Regions from separate parts of the Eubacterium sp. 1001713B170207_170306_E7 genome, predicted to be linked through region 1. Evidence: predicted binding sites of a transcription regulator. Region 1 holds the regulator's gene; the other holds the start of a gene.
The links. Region 1 encodes NrdR, which represses ribonucleotide reductase genes. Its sites were predicted from a motif close to CACNANATNTNGTG; they were not measured.
Positions count from the first base shown of each region.

Region 2: the regulator NrdR is predicted to act here: its motif matches at 3,914-3,927, upstream of I2B62_RS11865 (anaerobic ribonucleoside triphosphate reductase).

Region 1 covers NZ_JADMVE010000003.1:319,504-329,467, reverse strand. Annotated here, with positions in the region: gene I2B62_RS09545 (site-2 protease family protein) at 1-184, opposite strand, end outside; gene lysA (diaminopimelate decarboxylase) at 187-1,464, opposite strand; gene I2B62_RS09535 (NUDIX hydrolase) at 1,572-2,099, opposite strand; gene nrdR (transcriptional regulator NrdR) at 2,116-2,571, opposite strand; gene ftsZ (cell division protein FtsZ) at 2,581-3,675, opposite strand; partial or broken gene I2B62_RS20515 (small basic family protein) at 3,987-4,298, opposite strand; gene I2B62_RS09515 (DUF881 domain-containing protein) at 4,340-5,059, opposite strand; gene I2B62_RS09510 (DUF881 domain-containing protein) at 5,078-5,794, opposite strand; gene I2B62_RS09505 (FtsQ-type POTRA domain-containing protein) at 5,809-6,585, opposite strand; gene murG (undecaprenyldiphospho-muramoylpentapeptide beta-N-acetylglucosaminyltransferase) at 6,638-7,744, opposite strand; gene ftsW (putative lipid II flippase FtsW) at 7,741-8,856, opposite strand; gene murD (UDP-N-acetylmuramoyl-L-alanine--D-glutamate ligase) at 8,856-9,964, opposite strand, start outside.
Region 2 covers NZ_JADMVE010000004.1:255,177-265,140, forward strand. Annotated here, with positions in the region: gene I2B62_RS11850 (ABC transporter substrate-binding protein) at 1-372, shown strand, start outside; gene larA (nickel-dependent lactate racemase) at 602-1,876, shown strand; gene I2B62_RS11860 (hypothetical protein) at 2,056-3,678, shown strand; gene I2B62_RS11865 (anaerobic ribonucleoside triphosphate reductase) at 3,977-6,301, shown strand; gene nrdG (anaerobic ribonucleoside-triphosphate reductase activating protein) at 6,279-6,743, shown strand; gene cysK (cysteine synthase A) at 6,794-7,726, opposite strand; gene I2B62_RS11880 (PLP-dependent aspartate aminotransferase family protein) at 7,952-9,085, shown strand; gene I2B62_RS11885 (MalY/PatB family protein) at 9,095-9,964, shown strand, end outside.

The DNA of each region.
Region 1 (9,964 bases):
TGCTGATAAAGCCAATGGGGTCAATGTGCTTAAGCGGGTTGACGGTCAGGCGGCCTGCCAGCTTGGGGGTCGGGTCACCCATTGCATCTGCCGCGTAGCCGTGGGCCATTTCATGGAAAGAAATGGCCACCAGAATCCCCGGCAGGCTCAGCAGCAGGTTGATAAAATAACTCGCGCTAAACATAATCAGTCCTCTAACCAGGAAGGAATCCGGTCATTTCGGACCAGGTCTTCAAAGCTTTCACGTTCAACCAGAATTTCGGACCGGTCCCCTTTTAAGAGGACAACAGCCGGTCTTCTGAGACGGTTATAATTGCTGGCCATTGAATAATTATAAGCTCCGGTATGAAGCACTGCCAGCGTATCACCCGGCTGAGGTGACGCCAGCTTAATGGACTTGATGAGGGTATCGGTCTCACAGGCCTTGCCGCTGACGGTTACCACCTCCATCAACGCTTCGTCCTGTGGCTTATTACAGATTACAGCATTGTAGTCTGCCCCATAAAGGGCCGGGCGCGGATTATCTGCCATGCCCCCATCCACGCTCACGTACTTTTTCAGACCTGGAATCTCTTTGACGGTGCCGACCGTATACAGTGTAATACCTGCCGGCGCCGCAAGAGAACGGCCAGGCTCCACGACAATTTTAGGCATGGGAACCTCCCGCTGTGCAGACATCTCACGCATATGATCCACCATTTTAGGAATATAATTGGTGACGTCAAAGCTGGGATCGTCGGGCAGGTAAGGGATGCCAAAACCCCCGCCCAGGTTGATCTCTGTCAGATTCAGCCCATCAGAAAGCAATGCCTTATAAAGATCGAGCATAACCTCTGACGCCAGTAAAAAAGGCTTTTCATCGGCAATCTGGGAGCCAATATGGCAGTGGATCCCCACAGCCTCCACATAGCTCATGTCCTTTGTGCGGCCGATAATTTCACGGGCCTGGCTCAGCGGCAGGCCAAACTTGGAATCAATCTTTCCTGTCTGTATGAGCTCGTGGGTATGGGCCTCGATGCCTGGTGATACCCGAAACAGCACCTTGACCGACTGTTCCAGCTCGTCTGTCAGAAGGCGCAGCCGTTCCAGCTCCCATTCGCTGTCGATCACGATGCGGCCTACCTTATAGCCAAGGGCCATCTCCAGCTCCGCCTGATTCTTGTTGCTGCCGTGAAAGCAGATCCGGGCAGGATTGAAACCACTTTTTACAGCGGTATAGAGTTCCCCGCCTGAGGCCACATCCAGAGAGATGCCCTCACTTGCCACAATCCGGCACATTCCCATGTTTAAAAAGGTTTTACCGGCATAGTTCACATCATAGTCCGCATTGGCCGATTCAAAGGCCGCCTTAATGCGGTTGATGTTGGCTCTTAAAATATCTTCGCTCATCACATAAAGCGGTGTGCCATACTGCTTTGCCAGCGCCACCGTGTCATGACCGGAAAAGATAAAATTTTCTGTCATTCAGTTTCTCCTTAAAAGCTTTAATTTTTTTGCTACAAATAATAAGAAAAGTGATCTGTTATCCTGTGTGCAACACAGATGATAAAAGACCACCTCGATGATTTTATTTACATAAGAGAAAAAAAGCGACCTAAAACACAGGCAGTCTTTGCGTCTGAAAATTTACCTTTGAGGTAAAGCATCTGAACTGTCCGTATAGGCATTTCGACAATTTCGATGAATTCATCATCATCCTGTTTTCTCGGCTCAATTACAAATTGAGACGCCATAAATAAAGTGGTCACTTCATTGGTAAATCCCGGTGAGGGCCACATTTCTCCTAAAAAGTGCAAATCCAGGGGCTTCAGGCCAATTTCTTCCTGCAGCTCCCGTACCGCTGCCTTTTTGGGATCTTCACCCGCTTCAACCAGACCTGCCGGTATTTCCAGGATAACTTTTTCGATGGCCTTTCTAAACTGGCGCACGAATATTATCCGGTTGCCTCTGACAGGCAGAATACCGACCCCCTGCTTGTGGTCTACCAGTTCCCGGAAAGAGGTCCCTCCATCCGGAAGCTCGACTTCGTCGACCTTTAAATTTAAGATGCGGCCATGATAAATTTCCTTGGACGCAATGGTTTTTTCAAAAAATTTCATTCACTACTCCACGCCTTCAGCGTTCCGACATAAGGCGGTTCAGTTCATCCATAAAGGATTCAACATCCTTAAACTCACGATAAACTGATGCAAAACGAACGTAGGCCACCTGATCGATATCCTTAAGCGCGTCCATGACACGCTCTCCAATATAGGATGATTCCACCTCTTTATCTTCAACCTGATAAAGCTCCTTCTCCATTAAATCGACCACACGCTGAATGTTGTCGATGGGTACCGGACGTTTTTCACAGGCTTTGATCATCCCGTTCAAAATTTTATTTTTATCAAAGGGGACGCGCTGCCCGCCTTTTTTAACAACGATCAAGGGAATGTTTTCAATGCGCTCATAGGTCGTAAACCTTTTGGAACACCGGATACATTCCCTCCTTCTACGAATCATAGTGCCTTCTTCAACAGGTCGTGAATCAACTACTTTGCTTTCGTCATAATCACAAAAGGGACACTTCATTCACACACCTTAGTCTTCGTTGCTTAAAAAACCAGGAATCGCAAATTCACCTGCGCCGCTGGTGGTTTTGGTTTCAGTCTTAGGGGCTGTATTTGCAGCTGTGGCATTGGCACTGTTCAGGATTGCAGCTTTTTTAGCTTCCACTTCTTCTGCCGGTAAAAATCCGGTAGCGATAACGGTAATCTGAATTTCATCGCCAAAGCTTTCATCGATGGTCGCACCAAAGATTACGTTGGCGTCCTCGTCGGAGGCTTCTCTCGCAATGGTAGCGGCTCTGTCGACTTCAAAGAGTGACAGGTCTTCGCCTGCGGTAATGTTTAAGAGCACGCCGGTTGCGCCGTCGATTTCGGTTTCCAGCAACGGGCTTAAGATGGCTTCTTTTGCCGCTTCTTCGGCACGGTTTTCACCGGAAGCGCGGCCAACACCCATGTGAGCCAGACCGGCATCCTTCATGATGGTCTTAACGTCGGCAAAGTCAAGGCTTACAAGACCCGGCATAGAGATCAGGTCCGAAATACTCTTGACACCCTGTAATAATACATCATCAGCCAGCTTGAAGGCATCTCTTAAGGAAGTGGTCTTATCGGCCATTCTTAATAAGCGGTCATTTGGAATGGTTACCAGCGCATCGACATTGTCCTGAAGGAAATCACTGGCAATCTGAGCGTTGCGCATACGTACCCGGCCTTCAAAGGAAAATGGTTTGGTGACAACACCAATGGTCAGGATACCCATTTCACGGGCAATTTTTGCAATGATCGGCGCAGCACCGGAACCGGTTCCGCCGCCCATACCAGCAGTGATAAACAACAGATCGGTTTCCTGAATTAAATCTGCAATGGCATCACGGCTTTCTTCCGCAGACTTCTGTCCCATTTCAGGGTTACCGCCCGCACCAAGACCGCCAGTGGTCTTTTCACCAATCTGAAGGCGTTTTTCAGCCAGGGTCAGGGCTAATGCCTGATTATCGGTATTGATGGATATGAAGTCAACACCCTTCAGACCTGATTCGATCATGCGGTTAACGGCATTGTTCCCGCCGCCGCCAACACCAATTACACGAATTCTCGCAAAATTATCATTGTAGCCATCTAATTCAATCACTTTTCTTCCTCCTCTATTTCACGTAAGAAACTCTTAGTTTGTTTTTTATCATCATTTTTTTTTTCTTCATCCAGTTCTTCATCATCTTCAAAAACTTCATCCTCGTCGGAAGCGTCTCCGCGGTAGCCGTCCTTGTCAAGCTCGACAGCTTCGTAGTCTTCTTCCTCATAGTCCTCTGTCTCGTCCAAATCATCGGTCGTGGAATGTATTATTTCTATAGGCTCAGCCTTATGGCCGGTTGAATGGCCATGCTTCTGTTCCTTTGAAATCGCTTTAGGATCTGATTCTTTGCTGCCGGAGCGGAAATAATAGCGCCGGATCTTCGCAAAGCTTGAAAACAGGCTGGTTCCAAAATAAAAGATTGCTGCGTAATATATTGGAATCCCTACCCGGTCACCGATATAGGTCAGCAGCGCCGCCAGAATGGTGTTGCCAAAAAACCCGGTGATAAACAGCTTTTGGTCGAATTTTCCTTCCAGGTCAGCCTGGATGCCGCCAAATACTGAGTTCAGCGAAGCGAGTATCGCGATCGAGAGATAGGATGAATATGCCAGCGGTATTTCAAAAGGCAAAACAACACCGATTAAAAGTCCTGCGAGCAGCCCTATTAATGGATATAGCATCGTTGTCCTCGTTTCTCTGCAAAAAATCAAATTACAGTTTATTACTTTTTGTTACTTTTGTTGAGTCGTAAATATTCTGACTTTTCTATATTAACCTTTATTTCCCAATATTTCAACAGTTGAATAACACTTTCATCAGAATTTAAGTAAATATACATGGATTCCGGGTCTCCAATGGCCTCAATCACAAATGGCGGAGAGGATATCTCATCATCCACATTGATAACCGCACCGCCGCAGTCGATGTTGCTGCTGCTGGTGACGCGCATTTTATTGAGCTGGATCCCCTCTGCACCGGCGGCCTTCAGTTCGTTGATGACGGCCAGCACATCTGAGTTGTGCACCAGGTATTTATTGGGGTTCTCACCGGGCTCGATGGCCTTCTCGCTGTCTTCCAGCGTGATGACAATACCGGGCCCCTGAATGGCGACAGAGCCGTCTGCCATTTGATAGTTTTCGAGCTCTGAGTCCAGATACTGGCCGACAGTGTCGACCACAGACCCGTCATCCGCGATGGCCCTCTGGGCCTCCTCGTAGGTTTCGAGCCGTTTCTGCTCAGCCTCCAGTTTTTTGCTGAGCTCTTCATTTTTCACCTTGAGGTTATCCTCCTCAAGCTCCTGGTTGTATAAGGTCTTCGCGTTGACAAAGGTACGCTGCGCCGGGATATCCTTGGAACCAATCTCCTTCACGATCAGGGCCATTCCGATGCCAACCACCAGAAAGACCGAAACCAGTATCCAGTTCATGGTTTTTTCATTCATACTCTTCATAGCCCACCGCTATTCATCGGCCCCACTGCCTGAGACCGGCGTTGCATACTTAAAGTCAATCACTCCGCTGTAGGCCTTTACCAGAACATTGTCCTCCTGTGAAATAGAAACCTTCAGCTTATTGGACTGCATGACATCCACAACACCGGCCCGCATTTTGATGGCAGCGGACAGGTCCTGGGAATTGCCAATGACTTTCACCTCAAAGGGTGCACCGTATTTGTTACGGTTTATATTAATATAGGAGCCCGCCTGGCGGATCTCCGAGGTATTAATCAATCGTTCGCCATTGATGGAAATGGCCTCAGCCCCCGCTGCGTTCAGCTCATTTACCAGTGAGAGCAGCAGGTCGGAGCTTTTGGAATAAAGGGAGGCGTCATAATCTGTGCTGTCGGTATCAATGGTGATGACCAGGCCTGAACCCGTCACATCCGTTACACCTGCCAGCACCCGCTCCTTTTCCAGCTCCTGCTGTTTTTTCTTTATGACATCATCGGTTCCAGCGGCGTTGGATTCATAATTAGCCAGCTGGTTCTCGAGGTCTTCGAGCTGGTTGTTCAGCTCGTCATTTTTGTTTTCGAGGGCCTTCACTTCAGCAGCCAGATCACCGGCGCGCTCGGAATCGACCGTTCCGCCCAGCTGGTCCACTGTCTTCATTTGAAGGATGATCAATACCCCCACAAAAATACATATTAACGCAATGGCCAAACTGCCTTTTCGCTTCAAGCCTTCACCTCAGTTTATCTTGGTTTCAGAATCGGTTTGTTGCCGCCAGTCGTCAGATTGATGTCCAGATTGCTCTTGTTTTCGGAAAAAACCGTATTGATATAATCGTAAGAGCCCTTAAAGTTATCCAGATCCGACACTGTCATCACCACGTTATTTTTTGTAATGATCCGATAGGTATTGTTTTCCGTAATACCCACTTCCGAAACCTTCGTAAGGTTTCCATCGTTCTGGAAGGTCTTCAGAATCTCCATGACTGTGTCAAACTTCCAGTCTGGACTGAAGGTGACCGGCTGCCCGATTTTGTCAATGGTAATATCCGTGAAGCCTGTGACAATGGGAATATCCGTCTTGCGGAGATACTCACTGCGCTCTACCAGAAGCCCCTCACGGTTGATGTAATTGATCTTGCTGTCATAGTTGACCGCGCAGATGGCCGGCGCTTCCTTGACCTTGATGACAATCTTGTCCGGCATTACTTTTGTTATCTCCAGCTTCTCAACATTTATGAGTTCCTCAATATTATAGTGAGCCTTGTTTAAATCTACCCAAAAAATGCTTTCACCTTCATTGATTCCCGAAGTTTCTACAATTGTTTCGCTATCGACAACTTCATTTCCAATTACTTCAATATGCTTGATGTTAAACACACCGGCGGAAATGGCGCGTGCCATGACAAAAACAAAGACAAATAAAATAGAAACAGCAACCACTAATAGTGTAACATATTTTAGCAGTCTTTTCCTTTTATTTTTTTTTAATTTTTTACGTCTTTGCAGCTTTTCATCCATTTTATCACCATTTACCGGTTTTTGTCACCCTTTTTATTTGTTTTTATTCAATTTATTTGATCAGCTTCAAAGCTTCAGCGCAAATCCGGTCGCCTGCATCCAGTATTGCCCGCTCTTTTGTGGCCCTCCGCATTTTCTCAAGCCCCTTCTCGTCCCGGAGCAGCGCCGGGATGGTCTCAGCCAGCAGGCTCTGTGTCAGCTCCGCGTCGTGGATCAGGATACCGCCGCCGTTGTCTGTAATCACGCGGGCGTTAAATTCCTGATGGTTTCCGGCCGCCATGGGATAGGGCACCAGAATGGATGGAATGCCCACCGCCGCGATCTCGGCCACCGACATGGCCCCGGACCGGCTGACAACCAGATCCCCCGCGCCGATGAGTGTATGGACATCATTGCTGTAAGCTAATACGTTTATATTACGGCAATCATCTAATTTTACATCATTTTCCTTTAAACTATCTAGGACTTTATCATACTGTCCTCTCCCGGTCAGATGATAGACCACCATATCCGGATTGCCGGCATTTTGGACGATAAAGCCGACTGCCGCCTGGTTGATGCTCCCGGCGCCCTGGCTGCCGCCCATGATCACGACCAGCCGCTGGCTGTCCTTAAGCCCGAGCCTGTCTCTGAGGGCCTGGCGGTCGGTCTGTTTAAACACGTCGCGCACCGGGTTGCCTGCCAGAAAGGTTTTATCCTCTGGAAAGTACTCGGCAGCCTCCTTAAAGCTGATGGCCACACGGTCCACTTTTTTGCCCAGCATCCGGTTGGTTTTGCCCGGGTAGGCATTCTGCTCATGGATCATGGTGGGGATGCCCCGCTTGGCGGCCTCGAGCAACAGCGGGCCGCAGGTGAAGCCGCCGGTGCCCACCACCAGATCGGGCTGGTGCCTTTTCAGAACCTTCCTGGAGTCTGAAATGCCGTCAAAGATTCCCTTGACCGCGGCCAGGGTTTCCAGGGACAGCTCCCGTTCAAAGCCCCGTACACGGATGTACTCGATGGGGTAGCCCTCCTTGGGCACGATGTTTTTCTCCATTCCCACCTGCGAGCCGATAAAAATAATCTCGGCGTCGGGCAGGCGCTCCTTTAATTTATCTGCAATGGCCAGTCCCGGATAGATATGCCCTCCGGTGCCGCCGGCCGCCACTAAAATTTTCATTTTCTTCTCCCCTTTCTCTTGCGCAGGTCTGCCTGCCTTGAGATGTTCAATATGGGCCCCAGCATGGCAAAGAGCACGACCATCGAGGTGCCGCCCGCACTGACAAAGGGCAGCGCCATCCCGGTAACCGGAATGACCGAGGTGGCGACCCCGACATTTACAAATACCTGAAAGCCCAGCAGCAGCATGACGCTGCTGGTGTACAAATAACCAAACCGGTCCGGCGAGGTGTTGGCAATTTTAAAGCCCCGCCAGATAATGAAGGCGAAAAGACCCAAAACAAAAACACAGCCGATGAGGCCGAACTCCTCACCGATATTGGCGAAAATAAAGTCATTCTGAAGCTCGGGCAGGAACAGAAATTTCTGCTTGCCGTTGCCCAGCCCCTGGCCAAAGATGCCGCCGGTCCCAATGGCTAAAAGCGACTGGGTAATCTGGTAATCGACGCTGCCGCGGCCCAGGAACACGTTAAAACGCTCCAGACGCCAAGGCTCAATGATCATCAGCACAACGACCCCTGCCACGCCGACTGCCGCATAGGGCGCGAAGCGTTTAAAGCGCACCCCTGCAAAATAGAGCACAGCCACCATGCCAAAGCCAATGGCCATGGCCGCGCTCAGCGAGGGCTCGATGGCAGTGATGCCGCAGATCAGGAAAATCGGGGCCATACACTGCTTGGTAAACTCCCAGGTGCTGCCGTTCAGCACCTCCGGCTCCCGCGTCAGCAGTGAGGAGAGGTAGAGAATGCCTGTGACCTTTGCGAGCTCTGAAGGCTGGAACTGGCCGATGCCGACATTCAGCCACCGCCTGGCATCATTGACCTCTACCCCGATGCCCGGTATCATTACAAGGAGCAGCAGAAAGACCGTCACGACCAGCAGGATCATGCTGATTTTCTTATTATTGTATTTGCGATAATCGATATTGCTCATAAAGCCCATGACAACGAGCCCCAGCGCCACAAACCCAAATTGCTTGAGAAAGAGCGCGTAGCCCTTGCTGCCGTCGACGGTTGATGAGTACATGCTGGCGCTAAAGACCATCAAGAGGCCAAAGCCTACCAATATCAACAGTGCGATGACAAACGGCCTGTCTACTTTTCCTTTTTTCATCAGTTACTCCCGATTCGTTTCACTAAATCCTTAAAGACCTGTCCTCTGATTTCAAAATTATCAAACATGTCCCAGCTGGCACAGGCCGGTGACAGCAGCACCACGTCGCCGGGCAGCGCACATTCGGAGGCGACCTTGACGGCCTCGTCATAATCGCCCACGCGCACGGTGTTGTAATAGCCCTGATTCTGGGCGGTCTCCTCGATCTGTGGAGCCGTGGCGCCGACCAGGATCATCCGTTTTACCTTCTGCTTTACCACCTCGATAAAGTCGCTGTAGTCTTCCTTTTTATCATAACCGCCGGCGATGAGGACCACGGGCTTGGTCATGGCGTTCAGGGCCACGATGGCCGCGTTGGTATTGGTGCCCTTGGAATCGTTGATATAATCCACGCCGCCGATGCTGGCCACAAATTCCTGACGGTGCTCGACTCCGCCAAAGGACTTCAGCGTTTCCGCGATGCTGACCACATCCACGCCCATAAAGTAGGCGAGCACGGTAGCCGCCAGGGCGTTCTGAACATTGTGGGGGCCCTTGATGCCCATTTCCTCAACGCGGCAGATGGGAATGACCGATTCATTGTCATTGATAAAAATACCGCCGTCCATGGCGTAGGCGCCCTGGGCGACCTTTTTATCCAGGCTGAAATAGTATTTCCGGCACTGTGCCTGGCGGCCCAGCTCACAGACCTGCTCGTCGTCGGCGTTGAGCACCAGGAAGTCCTCGCCGCGCTGGTTTTCAAAAATACGGGCCTTGGCGGCAATATAGTTTTCCATGGTGCCGTACCGGTCCATGTGGTCCGGCGACAGGTTTAAGATGGCGGAGGCCACAGGACGGAACTTATTGATGGTCTCGAGCTGAAACGCGCTGATCTCTGTCACGAACACGTCCTCCGGGGCTGCCCCTGTCACATAATTGCTGATGGGGTCGCCGATGTTGCCTACTGTGTAGGTCCTGCGGCCGCTGTTTTTAAAGATCTCACCCGTCAGTGTGGTGGTGGTGGTTTTGCCGTTGGTGCCGGTGATGGCTACAAAGGGGGCCTTTGTCATGCAGTAGGCCAGCTCAGCCTCACCGATGACAGGCACGCCGCAGCGGTAGGCCTCGGTGA
Region 2 (9,964 bases), on a different contig from region 1:
GTTGACCATGCTGGCTACAACGACATGAACAAGAGCGGCTCCCTGAACCTGACAGTCAGCAACTGGTATACCGACTATGTTGACCCGGACGGCATGATTTACCAGCGTATGTCTGCCACCACCACCCAGCAGGTATCCAACAAGTACAACAATGCAGAATTCAACGACCTCATCAACCAGGCACGTCAGACAAAGGACGAAAGCAAACGCCAGGAACTGTATGAAAAAGCTGACGAAATTCTGACACATAAGGACTATGGCGCAATTCCACTGTACAATGACACCATGTTTTACCTGTTAGGCGACAATGTTAAAAACTTCGAGGTTACCAGCATCTACCGTTACCATTTCTATGATGCCGAACTTCAATAAAAATGCTCAGAAAGCTCCGCAGCCGCGGAGCTTTTTTCTTTTCAAGATCATACGATCGCACCATGATGCGCAGTGTTTTTTTAAATTCTTTTTGAAAACGGTTTTTTTATCCTTGACTTTTTCTGGAAAGCGTACTACAATAAGCTCATAACTGGTAAGACCACTTACCAATAATTTTGACCGAATTTATACTTACATCATGCTAAATCATTTAAACTGGAGGATCACTATGATTTCAAAAATTCCCTATGGCAATACAGAGTTAACCCTGGAGCTCCCCGACCAGCAGGTCGCCGGCGTACTAAATTCCAATATCAGCGACCTGCAGAGCGATCAAACTGAGGACGCGATTGTTAAGGCCGCAATGGCAAAGCATTTGGGCAGCGCTTCCCTGAAGGCGCTGGCAAAGGATAAAAAAACAGCGGTTATCATTATCAGCGACCATACAAGGCCTGTCCCAAGCAGACATATTATTCCATTTATGCTTGAAGAGATGCGTGAGGGCAACCCGGACATTGATATCACACTGCTGGTCGCCACAGGCTTTCACCGCGGCACAACAAAGGAAGAGCTGGTTTCAAAGCTGGGACAGAAAACTGTCGATGAGGAAAAAATCGTAGTGCATGATTCTTCCAACGCCGAAGAAAATGTTAAAATCGGTGTTCTCCCCTCCGGAGCGGACCTGATCATCAACCGGCTTGCCGCAGAAGCGGACCTGCTTGTCTCAGAAGGCTTCATTGAGCCGCACTTCTTCGCGGGCTTTTCAGGCGGCCGTAAGAGCGTGCTGCCCGGCGTTTCTGACCGCGTGACAGTCCTGGGCAATCACTGCAGCCAGTTCATCGCGAGCCCCTATGCGCGCACCGGAATTTTGGAGAATAATCCGATTCATACCGATATGAAGTCCGCCGCAGAGCAGGCAGGCCTCCAGTATATCGTCAATGTGATTATTGACGAGGACAAACGCGTTGTCATGGCCTTTGCGGGCGATCCCTTTATCGCCCATGAGGCAGGGTGCGAATTCTTAAAACAATACTGCCGCGTCAAAGCTGTTCCGGCGGATGTTGTCATCACAGGCAACGGCGGAGCACCCCTGGATCAAAATATGTACCAGTGTGTCAAAAGCATGACCGCTGCCGAAGCCTCCGCCGGGGAGGACGGCGTTATCATTCTCTGCGCCGAATGCCTGGACGGTACGGGCGGCGATGGCTTTTACCACGCCATGCGGGACTGCGAATCCGCCAGAGCGCTCTTTGAAAACATCATGACCATTCCGCAGGACCAGACTCAGCCCGACCAGTGGGAATACCAGATTCTCGCGCGTATTCTCTCCAAACACACGGTTCTGTATGTCACACGGCCGGAAATGAAGGAGATTGTAACCGAAATGAAAATGACCTACGCGCCGGATCTCGATACCGCCGTCAAAATGGCAAAGGAAATCAAGGGCGAAAACGCCAGCTTTACCGTTATTCCAAACGGAATTGCCGTTATCGTTGAACAATAGCTCATTATCTGCCTCTCTAATATCAATATACGAAAAAGGCGTCCTTCCGGATGCCTTTTTTGTGCATTTCTCAACAAACAAGGTGCTTTTCATGGATAAGTTGTTCACTCCCGGGCAATTTTGTGGTATAATAGATCCGATTGGCAATTTGACAATATTCGAATGCACAAGGAGGGCTTATGAAGACCCAGAAAACCTTATTATTGATATTATTGTGCCTGCTCTTTACCGCTGTACCGGTAGGGGCCCAGGCACCTGAAAATACGGCCGACAGCGCCGAAACCCTAACCTCCGCAGTCAGTGCGCTTAACGAAACCGGAGGCACAATCCACGTTACAAAGGATATTATTCTCGGAACAGACAGCAGCATCGGAGGCTTTGAGCCCGACAGCAACATTACCCTGGAACTCGGCGGGAATACGCTCTATATCCAAAACGACTGGTCTTTTAAAAATATAACGATCAACGGGCAGCACACTTTGATCTCGCTCGAAAACGGCGCGGGCCTTCAGCTCAGCCACACTGCCCTGTCCGCTGCCGCGGAAAACAGCGCGGCGGTCAAAATCACCGGAAACAGCAGCCTGTCGGCCGAAGCTTCAAGAATTGAAGCGGCCGGCGCCAACGCCTCTGGCATCAGCGCTTCGGACTCAGCCGATCTGAGCCTTGACACAACTGTCGTTAAGGCCACTGGCAGCTGCAGTACCGCCATTCATACAAACGGCACTCTGGATGCCTTTTTCAGTGAGATTACTGCCGAAGGAACCGGAGCCACTGCCGCCGACGCCCCTGAGGTGTTTTTGAACACAAGCGTGGCCTCCCCGGAGATAGAAAGTGCAGTCGTGGCAGATACCAACATTGTCCCCAAAAACACAGGGTATTATTACACAGAGCTGAATGCTCTGAACGGTCTACCTGACCGTATGGGCTTTAAAATCACAAACAAGGCCAGCGGCGATGTTCGTTACACTCCATTGCTGCCGGTCTGCTGGAACACAGACACAGCCGATATCACAAAGGCCGGTATTTATTCGCTCGGCTACGAGCTCTGTCCCGGCAGCTTTACCCCGGCCGGCGCTTCTGCTCTGCTGGAAGGCCAGAGCCAACAGCTCGTTGTCATTGATCCCGAAAAGCCATTTATTTATTACGATGCTCCCGTAAGTCAAGACACCGGGAGCTACAGCCTGCTCCTCCGTTTCCACCAGCCAATCCAAAGCTTTGGCACCCCAACACTTTGGGTGGAAAGGGATAGCAGCGGCACATGGGAAATCTGGCCGGCAGAAAAGCTGACGACAGCGGCCTCCAACCAGTACAGTCTTGCCGGACTGGAAGCCGGTCACAGCTATGTTTTCCAGCTTGAGGCCAAAAATGGCAGTATCACCGGCGATTCCAACGCCATCCGGGTCACCCTTGATCAAAACGGAAATCCCGTCGTTACGCAGAGTGACGTGGAACACAGCAGTGATCAGGCGGCAGCAGTGCCGACATCGGCCCCAAAAGTGTCTGCCGAAAAAGAATCTGCAGTCCCCATTGTTTCAAGCCCGGGTGAAAATGTTAAAACCGGCACCATGGAAAGCCTGAAGTCTGAATCAACCCTTTACCTCCAGGAAATGGGAAACGCCTTAAAGACGGTTTCCAGTTATCTGAACGGTACCACCCCTGTCTCCGAAAATGTTGACACCGGCATTATAAAGAACAACGTAAAGGACGGATTACCCGCCGCAGCGGCTCTCTGCCTGACCTTGCTCTGCGCGGTTACCATGCTGCTTGTCAGGAAGGAAGCATCTGATACAAAGAACGATTAGCCCGGGCACGGAGCCCCGGTTTTAAGCTTGCTAAAAACAAAAATGTAGCGGTACACGCTGAAACGGCGTGTACCGCTTTTTATGTCTGACAGCATTTTTCATCTGTAAAATTTTGTTCTCTTTTATGCTTATTCATTAAAAATTTTTGTGCACATTTTTTATCCACAGGCCTCAGCCCCCTCATTCCCTCATTTTAATCATTTTCACAAAATATTGTCCACAAATTGACAGAGGACACAATATATAGTATGATTTTTGATGTAACCTACACTAACTAAGCATCCGGAGGAATGATGTAATGATCGACACTATTATAAAAAGAAACGGGTCTGTGGCGCCTTTCGACCCTCATAAAATCAGCAATGCCATTTATAAGGCCAACATCTCTGTAAGCGGCGAATCCATGACCGAAAAGCACATTGAGTTTCTGACCAATGTGGTTACCACAGCGGCTGAGCCTTTGGGCCGCCCGTCGGTGGAGCAGATACAGGATATTGTGGAGGAGACGCTGATCAAGGCTGATTACGCCAAAACCGCCAAGGCCTATATTCTGTACCGCGCCGAGCACGCTAAAACGCGTCAGGCTGAGAGCGATTTGATGGAAATCTATAAGGATTTAACCTTCCGCTACGCTGAGGACGCGGACCTGAAACGGGAAAACGCCAATATCGACTCGGATACGGCAATGGGAACCATGCTCAAATATGGTTCTGAGGGGTCAAAATATTTTATTGATCATTATATTCTCCCGCGGGAAATCGCGGATGCGCACACCTCCGGTGATATTCATATTCACGATAAAGACTTCTATATGCTGACAGAAACCTGCTGTCAGATTGACCTGATCAAGCTCTTTAAGGACGGTTTCTCAACGGGGCACGGCTATCTGCGCGAGCCAAATGACATCCGCAGCTACTCTGCCCTGGCCTGCATTGCCATTCAGGCAAACCAGAATGAAATGCACGGCGGACAGAGCATTCCAAACTTCGACTACGCCATGGCGCCAGGCATTGTCAAAACCTTCAGCAAGCTGTACCGCAAGGCCCTGATTAACGACCTCAGCGTCTGCTCTGGCCACGACCGCGAAGCCGTTGCCGATATGGCCGCCTCTGCCTTTGAAAAAATCGGCGCTCCGGTCACCATGGATACCCAGGAGGCCTTTGGCCGGGAGCTGGCCGCATTTTTTACCGGGTCTTCTTTTGATGCCCCGATCATTGAAAAAATACACAAGCTAGCCTGTCAGACCGCCCTGCGCGAGGCTGAGGAAGCCACCTATCAGGCAATGGAGGCCTTTATTCATAATCTGAATACCATGAACTCCCGGGCCGGCGCACAGGTTCCCTTCTCCTCTGTAAATTACGGAACCGACACCTCCGCCGAGGGACGTATGGTGGTCAGAAATCTGCTGAAAGCCACAATGTCCGGACTGGGCAATGGAGAGACCCCCATTTTTCCGGTTCAGATTTTCAAGGTAAAGGAGGGCGTCAACTATAACGAGGCCGATCCCAATTACGATCTTTTTAAGCTGGCCATCGAAACCTCCTCCATGCGTCTTTTCCCAAACTTCAGCTTTTTGGATGCTCCATTTAACCTGCAGTATTACAAAGAAGGCGATTATAATACAGAGGTGGCTTACATGGGCTGCCGTACCCGGGTTATGGGCAATCATTTCGACCCTGAAAATGAAATCACCTGCGGACGGGGCAACTTGAGCTTTACCTCCATCAATTTACCCAGGATTGCCCTGGAGTCTGAGAGAAGCCTCGATACCTTCTATAAGCTTCTGGATGAGCGCCTCGCTCTGGTTACGACCCAGCTGCTGCACCGCTTTAAAATACAGGCCGCCAAGCGCGGCAGAAATTATCCCTTCCTGATGGGACAGGGGGTTTGGATCAACTCGGAAACCCTTGGCCGGGACGACCGGGTCGAGGATGTTTTAAAGCACGGGACCCTCAGCGTCGGCTTCATCGGACTCGCCGAGACGCTCAAGGCCCTTACTGGCATGCACCACGGCGAAAGCGCAGAGAGCCAGGCCCTCGGACTTCAGATAATTGGACATATGCGCCGTATGATGGACAGCGAATCCGAAAAGACCGGCTTGAACTTTACCCTGCTCGCCACACCGGCTGAAGGACTGAGCGGCCGTTTTGTCGCCATTGACCGCGAAAAGTTCGGGACTGTGCCCGGCGTTACCGACCGGGAGTTCTATACCAACTCCTTCCATGTTCCGGTCTATTATCCCATTCAGGCCTATCAGAAAATCCAGCTGGAGGCGCCCTATCATGAGTACACCAACGCCGGACACATCAGCTATGTCGAGCTGGACGGAAACGCCAGCGCGAACCTTTCGGCCTTTGAAAAAATTGTCCGCTGCATGAAGGAAGCCGGTATTGGCTATGGCTCCATCAACCATCCCGTGGACCGCGACCCGGTTTGCGGCTACAACGGCATCATCGGCGAGGAATGTCCAAACTGCCACCGGCACGAGGGGGACGGAAACCCTGATTTTGAGCGTATCCGCCGTATCACCGGCTACCTGGTAGGCACCACGGACCGCTGGAACAACGCGAAGCGGGCCGAGGAGAAAGCGAGGGTGAAGCATGGCATTTCTGCAAATCAATAACTGTATCCAGGAATCCATTGTCGACGGTCCAGGGCTCCGTTTCGTTATTTTTACCCAGGGCTGCCCGCACCGCTGCCCTGGCTGCCATAATCCCCAGACACATCAGAGGACAGGAGGCACTTTTGTGGAAACAGAAATGCTGTTCTCACAAATAATGGAGAATCCGCTGCTCCAGGGCGTTACCTTCAGCGGCGGAGAACCTTTTTTGCAGCCAGCACCTCTGGCCGATCTGGCTCAGAAGCTCCACAGCAACGGGCTGGATGTGGTAACCTACACAGGCTATACGCTTGAAAAGCTGAAAGCCATGAAGGATAAAGGCATCGACGCGCTGCTCCGGGAAACGGACCTGCTCATCGACGGGCCGTTCCAGTTTGAAAAGCGCGATCTGACCCTTCCCTTTCGCGGAAGCCGCAACCAGCGTGTTATTGAATTACGGCATTAAAAAACAGGTGTGTACGCATTTTTGGTACACACCTGTTTTTTTATTTCAGATTATTCTTCAAACAGAGCGGTTGACAGGTAACGTTCTCCCGTATCCGGCAGCAGAACAACAATATTCTTTCCTTTATTTTCAGGACGCTTTGCAAGCTGCGCCGCCGCCCAGAGGGCCGCACTCGAAGAAATACCGACCAGCAGGCCTTCCTCCCTTGCTATCTCACGCCCTGTGGCAAAAGCGTCCTCATTATCGACCCGGATGATTTCATCATAGACACCTGTGTTCAGTGTATCCGGTACAAAGCCTGCACCGATCCCCTGAATCTTATGCGGACCGGCCTTTCCTTCTGACAGCACCGGGGACCCCGTTGGTTCCACAGCGATGACCTTTAAATCCGGATTTTTAGATTTCAGGTATTCACCTACCCCGGTAATGGTGCCGCCTGTACCGATGCCCGCTACGAAATAATCCACTTTTCCATCTGTATCTTCCCAGATTTCAGGGCCGGTTGTCGCCCGGTGGACTGCCGGGTTCGCAGGATTAACAAACTGTCCCGGAATAAAGGCGCCGGGAGTTTCCTTTGCCAGCGCTTCAGCCTTTGCCATAGCGCCCTTCATGCCAGCCGCGCCGTCGGTCAGCACCAGCTCTGCCCCGTAGGCTTTTAAGAGCTTTCTGCGTTCCACACTCATGGTTTCAGGCATTGTCAGGATCACACGGTAGCCTCTGGCAGCGGCGACGCTTGCCAGGCCAATCCCGGTATTGCCGCTTGTCGGTTCAATAATAACGGAGCCTTCCTTCAGCAGTCCCTTTGCTTCAGCGTCATCAATCATCGCCTTTGCAATACGGTCCTTTACGCTTCCCGCTGGATTAAAGTATTCGAGCTTCGCCAGCACTGTGGCGTCCAGCGCATTTTTCTTTTCATAATTGCTGAGCTCCAGAAGGGGGGTTCTTCCGATTAATTCCGTTAGACTCTTATAAATTTTAGCCATTTTGTTTTCCTCCGTTTAACTTTATTTTATTTTATGTTTTTCATATATGATTACTATGCTTTTATTATATGCCTGGATTCCACTTCTGTCAAGCGCTTTTAAAAAATAATTCATATTTTTCATATATGTTTTAAAAAGTCATTGACTTTTCAGCCTTTTCATACTATGATTATAAAAACATATTTACCCGCTATGTCTTATATCATTTATAAAGCAGATTTCCCTATGAACATTAATACCCTCTGTATTCACGGTTCTAACGTTTATCACAACGATACCGGCGCCGTTTCTGTCCCTATTTTTCAAAACGCCACCTTTGCCCACCCTGGCGTCGGGCAGAGCACCGGCTACGACTATTCGCGCATTCAAAACCCGACCCGGGAGCACCTTGAAGAAACCCTCGCCAATCTGGAGCGCGGGACCGACGCCCTGGCCTTTTCTTCCGGCATGGCCGCCATTACGGCCCTTTTCGAGCTGTTTAAAAGCGGCGACCACATCATTATCTCCGATGACCTCTACGGCGGCTCACACCGGCTGTTTAACAGCATTTCCTCTAACCACGGGCTGCTCTTCACCCCTGTGAACACTTCGGAACCCGCGGCGGTTAAAAGCGCTGTCACGACCTCCACCCGGGCTGTTTTCATCGAAACACCGACCAATCCCATGATGAAGGTGACCGATATAAAAGCAATGGCCGAAATCGCAAAGGCTCACGGCCTTTTACTGCTGATGGACAATACCTTTCTGACCCCCTGTTATTTAAACCCGCTGGTGCTTGGCGCAGATGTGGTCGTGCACAGCGGCACAAAGTACTTATCTGGACATAACGATACACTTGCCGGCTTCCTTGTTACCGGAAATGAAGCTTTATCCCAGCGCCTCCGCTTTATTTACGGAACCACAGGCGCCTGTCTTTCTCCTTTTGACAGCTGGCTAGTGCTTCGGGGTATAAAAACTTTAGCCATACGTATGGACAGACAGCAGCAAAATGCGTTAGAATTATCTGAGTGGCTCTCACACCACGCCCGGATTAAGAAAGTCTTTTATGTTGGTCTTCCGGACCACCCGGACTACGCGCTTTCCCAAAAGCAGGCCAGAGGCTTCGGCGCAATGATTTCCTTTAAGGTTGATTCGCCCCAGACAGCGGTAAACGTGCTGGAACGCGTTTCCCTCATTCTGTATGCCGAAAGCCTGGGCGGCGTTGAATCTCTGATCACCTATCCGATGCTTCAGACCCATGCCGACGTGCCTGAAGACATCCGGAAATCCCTCGGTATTGACGATTGTCTGCTGCGTTTGTCTGTGGGGCTGGAAGATATTAATGATCTCATTGCCGATCTCGATCAGGCACTGAAATAGGAGGAAGTTATGTCTTATAATTTTGATGAAATCGTGGACCGGAGAAACACCGGCTCCATCAAGTATGATTTTGCCACGGAGCGGGGCATGCCTGAGGATATCCTTCCTCTGTGGGTAGCCGATATGGATTTCAAGACGCCCCAGCCCGTCGCCGACGCTCTGGTCAAAGCCAGCGCCCACGGCATTTATGGTTATTCCGATGTAAAGTCTGATTACTTCGACACGCTGCATACCTGGTACAGCAGCCGTTTTGGCTGGGAGCCGGAGGCCTCCTGGCTGGTCAAAACCCCTGGCGTTGTCTACGCCATCGCTACGGCTGTGCGCGGCCTGACCGAAAAGGGTGACGCAGTACTGATCCAGCGGCCAGTCTACTATCCCTTTACACGTTGTATTGAGGTTAATGAACGGCAATTGGTAAACAGTCCGCTGGTTTACAGCGATGGCCGTTATACCATTGATTTTGAAGATTTTGAGCAGAAGATTATCGACAATGACGTCAGGCTTTTTATTCTCTGCAGCCCACATAATCCTGTTGGCCGCGTCTGGACAAAAGACGAGCTGAGGCGCATGGGAGATATCTGCCTTGCCCATCATGTGACCATTGTCTCAGACGAAATCCATGCGGATTTTGTATATGAAGGACAGACCCACACCATTTTTGCCAGCATTAAGCCTGAGTTTGCCGACATCAGCCTGACCTGCACAGCTCCCAGCAAAACCTTTAATCTGGCCGGGCTTCAGGCCTCCAATATTTTTATACCCAACCGCACACTGCGCCACGCCTTTAAGGCCGAAATGGAGCGCTCCGGCTTCAGCCAGGTGGGCCTTATGGGCCTGGTTGCCTGCCAGGCCGCCTATGCCCACGGCGCAGAATGGCTG